DNA from 2 places in the Mixta mediterraneensis genome. Region 1 is predicted to be linked to the other one. Evidence: predicted binding sites of a transcription regulator. Region 1 holds the regulator's gene; the other holds the start of a gene.
What was found. The regulator sigma-54, encoded in region 1, starts transcription at its own class of promoters, with help from an activator protein. The targets are predictions, from matches to a motif close to GTTGGCACANNTTTCGCTNT.

Region 1 (3,175 bases):
ATGGCTTCGAAAAGCGTTTGGTGCGGCAGGTTGAGCTGCTTAGCGGCCAGTTCACTGATAATTTCCAGCGCACGTTTTTTGCTCTGGCAATGTACGCCGCTGCGGGTGCAGTCCAGCGAAAGTACTGAGCTCAATTCCAGGGTCAGATCGTTGTTCATCATCGTTTCACTTGCGAGTTCACATAGCCACTGAGGCAGGCATGTCACGTTTATGCTGACATCAGATGGCGCTGGTATAGATGACAAAACGGGGCGGTTAATCCGCCCCATCCTGTCCGCGTTAGCGCGATAAGCGCTCTGCCAGCGTGAAGGTTAGTGTTTTTTCAGTTTGTCTTTGTGTTTGGTTAGTTGACGAGTGAGTTTATCAATCAACCCGTCAATAGCCGCATACATATCTTCCGCTTCCGATGTGGCGTGCAGCTCGCCACCATTGACGTGTAAAGTCGCATCGGCAATTTGAGTGACCTTCTCAATTTTCAGAACAATATAAACCTGATTGATATGATCAAAATAGTGTTCCAGTTTGGCAAATTTCCCACTGACGAATTCACGTAGTGAGTCAGTGATTTCAACGTGTTGCCCCGTGAGGTTTAGCTGCATAGGTCTTCCTTCTCATTTCTTTCAAACCAGCTGTTTACGCTGATTTGATGGCGGGATGGATAAAGACTCGCGATATTTAGCGACGGTTCGACGCGCCACCATGATCCCTTGATCAGATAACATGGTGGTGAGCTTACTGTCGCTCAAGGGTTTGGCTGGATTTTCCGCCGAAATTAATTTTTTGACCAGTGCGCGAATCGCGGTGGACGATGCTTCGCCGCCACCTTCGGTATTGACGTGACTGGAGAAAAAATACTTCAATTCAAAAATACCACGCGGGCTGTGCAAATATTTTTGCGTGGTTACGCGGGAAATCGTCGATTCATGCATTTCAACGGCCTGGGCAATATCCGCCAGTACCATAGGACGCATAAATTCTTCGCCCTGTTCAAAAAAATCCTGTTGTTGTTCAACAATACAACGCGTCACTTTCAGCAAAGTATCATTACGGCTTTCCAGGCTTTTAATCAGCCATTTGGCTTCCTGTAAATGGCTACGAATAAACTGGTTATCGCTGTCATTGCGTGACGAACCGCCCATCGCGGCATAGTGCTGATTAATCTTCAAACGCGGCAGACTGTCCGCATTAAGATCAACCGTCCAGCGGGATCCGATCTTACGTACCAGCACATCAGGAATAACATATTCCGGCTCGCCAGTATTGACCGATTGTCCCGGACGGGGGTCCAGTGATTGAATCAGTATCATGGCTTCTTTTAACACGTCTTCTTTGAGACGTGTCATACGCATCAGACTGCGGAAATCATGGTTCGCCAGCAGATCAAGGTGATTGCTGACGATCAAACGCGCTTCGGCCAGCATCGGCGTATCAGGCGCATATTGTGATAGCTGCACCAGCAGGCAATCACGTAAATCACGGGAACCCACGCCTATCGGATCAAAACGCTGGATGCGTTTTAATACGGCTTCAACCTCATCCAGTTCCAGCTCTTCGTTACCGATGCTGTCAAGGATCTCTTCAAGCGAAACAGTAAGGTAGCCCGTATCATCAATAGCATCAACGATAGAGGTGGCAATCGCGCGGTCGTTATCAGTAAAAGGCGTTAGCCCAACCTGCCACATCAAATAATCCTGCAGCGATTGGGTCGTTTCACCCTGATAAATGGGTAATTCATCATCCTGATAATCGGTGCCAGTGCCTGACGGCGTGCCTGCGGTATAAATCTCGTCCCAGGTTGCATCGAGTGGCAATTCTTCCGGCATATCTTTTTGCTCAAGCGCTTCACGTGTATCCAGCGCTTCGGCTTCCTGATAGTCGTGGGCGTCGACTTCTTCATGTACATCGGTTTGTTCAAGCAGCGGATTACTTTCCAGCGCGAGCTGTAACTCTTGCTGAAGTTCAAGCGTCGAAAGCTGCAACAGCCGGATAGCCTGTTGCAGCTGGGGTGTCATCGCCAGCTGTTGGCTGAGCCTGAGTTGTAAACCTTGCTTCATAGACAGGATTGATTTTCCTCAGCAAACGTCAGTATTAGCCACACCTTATCAGAGTCTGAACTCTTCGCCCAAATAAACCCGCTTAACCTGCTCATCAGCAAGTATTTCTGTGGGTGTACCGTGGGCGATGAGGTGGCCCTGACTGACGATATATGCGCGTTCACATACTGCCAGGGTCTCACGAACATTATGGTCGGTAATCAGCACGCCAAGGCCGCTATCACGCAGATGCTCAATGATCTTTTTGATGTCGATAACCGAGATAGGGTCAACGCCCGCAAAGGGCTCATCCAACAGGATAAATTTGGGATTAGCTGCCAGGGCACGCGCAATTTCGACGCGGCGACGTTCACCCCCAGACAATGCCTGTCCCATGCTGTCACGCAGATGTTCGATGTGAAATTCTTCCATCAGCTCTTTGGCGCGATCCTGACGCTGCTCTTCAGTCAGATCATCACGAATCTGCAACACCGCCATTAAATTGTCGAACACGCTCAGACGGCGAAAAATAGAGGCTTCCTGCGGGAGATAGCCAATACCACGACGAGCACGGGCATGCAGTGGCAAAATGCTGATGTCTTCATCATCAATAATAATGCGGCCGGCATCGCGTGGCACAATGCCAACAACCATGTAAAAGGTGGTAGTTTTACCCGCACCGTTAGGGCCCAGCAGGCCGACAATCTCGCCGGATTTTACCTGCAGGCTGACGTCTTCTACTACGCGACGGCTTTTATATGCCTTCGCCAGGTTTTCTGCGATTAATGTGGCCATAGCTATCAGTTACTCTTCTTTCCGCTGTTGGGCTTATTTTGCAATTGCGATGGCACCAGCACCGTGGTTACGCGCTTGCTCTGGCCCTGGCTGTAAGCCTGCATTTTCTGCTCTTTAACCAGATAAGTAATGCGATCGCCTTTGATATTGCTGTCTTGCTGCTCGATATAGGCATTGCCGGTCAGCTCAACGAAATCGTTAGCCAGCTCATAATGCAGTTTTGCTGCATGGCCCTGCACTGGTTTGCCGCTGTCCTGCATTTGATAGAACGTTGCTGGCGTGCCGTAACCATCAACAATAGTTTTTTTACTGTCACCGCCCGGACGCGTCACCACCACTTTGTCAGC
Region 2 (3,175 bases), on a different contig from region 1:
CCTGATACGCGGAACGCGTCAGCGTCTTCGGTTTCTTCAACACGCAGCGCAACGTTGTGAACCAGTTCTTTATTCAGACGCTCAAGGATCTGACGTGAAGTCACGTACTTACCTTCTTTACCGCAGAACGGTGAGGTGTTGACGTTAAAAAACATGGTTACGGTTGGCTCATCAACGCTCAGCGCTGGCAGCGCCTGCACGTTTTGAGGATCGCAAATGGTGTCAGAGATGTTCAGCTCACCCAGGCCGGTAACCGCAACGATGTCGCCAGCTTCAGCCAGATCGGTATCAATACGCTCCAGACCAAGGTGACCCAGCACTTTACCGACTTTCCCGTTACGGGTTTTGCCTTCGCTGTCGATAATAGTAACTTGCTGGTTTGGCTTAATTTTACCGCGCTTAATGCGGCCAATGCCGATCACGCCCAGATAGTTGTTGTAGTCCAACTGAGAAATTTGCATCTGCAGCGGCGCTTCAACTTCAACCTGTGGTGGAGAAACGTGGTCAACGATTGCCTGATACAGCGGAGTCATATCGTCTGCCATATCCGTGTATTCCTGACCCGCGATACCATTCAGCGCAGAAGCATAAATGATTGGGAAATCAAGCTGCTCGTCAGTGGCATCAAGATTTACGAACAGGTCAAAGACCTGGTCCACAACCCAGTCTGGACGAGCGCCAGGACGGTCAATTTTGTTGATAACCACAATCGGCTTCAGACCATGCGCGAACGCTTTTTTGGTCACGAAGCGGGTTTGCGGCATTGGGCCATCCATCGCATCTACAACCAACAGCACCGAATCCACCATGGACATAACGCGCTCAACTTCACCACCGAAGTCGGCGTGTCCTGGGGTATCAACAATGTTGATACGGTAGTCATTCCATTTAATGGCGGTGTTTTTTGCGAGGATGGTAATCCCACGCTCTTTCTCCAAATCATTGGAGTCCATCACGCGCTCAGTAGCTTCGGTACGGGCGTCGAAGGTACCGGATTGTTGCAGCAGTTTGTCAACCAAGGTGGTCTTTCCATGGTCAACGTGCGCGATAATGGCGATGTTACGCAAATTTTCGATCACAGCTTTGCCTCAGGCATTAGAAATAGCGCGCTATTGTACACGGATTAAGCGGAATACTGAACATGATCACACTTTTCACTGAAAGATTATTGCATTGACGGAAACTCGCACTGTTTCCGGTGTAGAAAATGCACTAAATTGGCAGATTGCACCAAATTAGTGCTTATATTTAAGCCTGTAGCACCAATTTAGTGCAAATCATCCATAATGGTGCAGTCCGCCAAGCCTGCAAAATGCGTTACAGCGCGATTTAGCGCGATAAGATAAAGTTGGCACAGAATTCGCTTTATATGAATTAAGCAAAAACGACAGTTAGACAACGGTTGAAGAGCTTGCCGAGATCTGTTGGTTAGGGATGGATGTATCAAGAGACGCATTCCAGGCAACAAAGTTCTCTCACCATGTAGACAATGACCATTTCCAGGAGAGTTGAGTATGTCCGCTGAACACGTTCTCTCGATGATGAACGAGCATGAAGTTAAGTTTGTTGACCTGCGTTTTACCGATACCAAAGGTAAAGAACAGCACGTTACTATCCCTGCTCACCAGGTTAACGCTGACTTCTTCGAAGAAGGCAAAATGTTCGATGGCTCCTCCATCAGTGGCTGGAAAGGTATTAACGAATCAGATATGGTGCTGATGCCTGACGCGACCACAGCGGTAATGGATCCGTTCTTCGAAGATTCTACGCTGATCATCCGTTGTGACATCCTTGAACCAGGCACGATGCAGGGCTACGATCGTGACCCGCGCTCAATTGCAAAGCGCGCTGAAGATTTCCTGCGCTCTTCTGGCATCGCGGACACCGTGCTGTTCGGACCAGAACCCGAATTCTTCCTGTTCGATGACATCCGCTTCGGCTCTTCTACTTCCGGCTCACACGTTGCTATTGATGACATCGAAGCAGCATGGAATACCGGTAAAGAATACGAAGGCGGCAACAAAGGTCACCGTCCAGGTCTGAAAGGCGGCTACTTCCCGGTTCCACCCGTTGACTCATCACAGGACATCCGTTCTGCCATGTGTCTGACCATGGAACAAATGGGCCTGGTAGTGGAAGCGCATCACCATGAAGTGGCAACAGCCGGTCAGAACGAAGTGGCAACCCGCTTCAACACCATGACCAAAAAAGCTGACGAAATTCAGATCTACAAATATGTCGTGCATAACGTCGCGCACGCTTACGGCAAAACAGCCACCTTTATGCCGAAGCCAATGTTTGGCGACAACGGTTCAGGTATGCACTGCCATATGTCACTGTCTAAAGGTGGCGAGAACCTGTTCTCTGGCGATAAGTACGGCGGCCTGTCTGAAATGGCGCTGTTCTATATCGGCGGTGTGATTAAGCACGCTAAAGCGATTAACGCCCTGGCGAACCCAACCACTAACTCGTACAAGCGTCTGGTTCCAGGCTACGAAGCGCCGGTTATGCTGGCTTACTCAGCCCGTAACCGCTCGGCTTCCATCCGAATTCCGGTTGTTGCCAGCCCGAAAGCACGTCGTATCGAAGCACGCTTCCCGGATCCAGCGGCTAACCCATACCTGGCATTTACCGCTCTGCTGATGGCCGGCCTTGACGGCATCATCAATAAGATCCACCCAGGCGATGCCATGGACAAAAACCTGTATGACCTGCCGCCGGAAGAAGAAGCTGAGATTCCAAAAGTAGCCGGTTCACTGGAAGAAGCCCTGAACGCACTGAACGAAGACCGTGAATTCCTGACCCGTGGTGGCGTGTTCACTGACGACACGATTGACGCCTACATCGCCCTGCGCAAAGCAGACGATGACCGCGTTCGTATGACTCCACACCCAGTAGAATTCGAGCTTTACTACAGCGTTTAATCAATTTTAGGTTTTATGTTGCCGTGGAAACTTTCAGCCCATCTTCGGATGGGCTTTTTTCTCCGCGAATTCACCGCTTATACGCCTTAAATTTAGCTTAAAGACTACAATGCACTTAATTAGTGCAGAGGATCGCTGTATGGCAACTGGTTCGCTGCCCGATGCAGGGCAGATTCTCAATTCCTTAATCAACAGTATTTTGCTGGTGGATAACGGTCTGGTTATTCATTACGCCAATCCGGCAGCACAGC

Region 2: a site for sigma-54 is predicted at 1,348-1,367, ahead of glnA (glutamate--ammonia ligase). Genes of this name have one in related genera too.

What each region holds. Positions count from the first base shown of each region.
Region 1 covers NZ_JASUAZ010000002.1:173,693-176,867, forward strand. Annotated here, with positions in the region: gene ptsN (PTS IIA-like nitrogen regulatory protein PtsN) at 1-158, opposite strand, end outside; gene hpf (ribosome hibernation promoting factor) at 312-599, opposite strand; gene rpoN (RNA polymerase factor sigma-54) at 621-2,054, opposite strand; gene lptB (LPS export ABC transporter ATP-binding protein) at 2,103-2,828, opposite strand; gene lptA (lipopolysaccharide ABC transporter substrate-binding protein LptA) at 2,834-3,175, opposite strand, start outside.
Region 2 covers NZ_JASUAZ010000004.1:29,318-32,492, reverse strand. Annotated here, with positions in the region: gene typA (ribosome-dependent GTPase TypA) at 1-1,079, opposite strand, end outside; gene glnA (glutamate--ammonia ligase) at 1,515-2,924, shown strand; gene glnL (nitrogen regulation protein NR(II)) at 3,064-3,175, shown strand, end outside.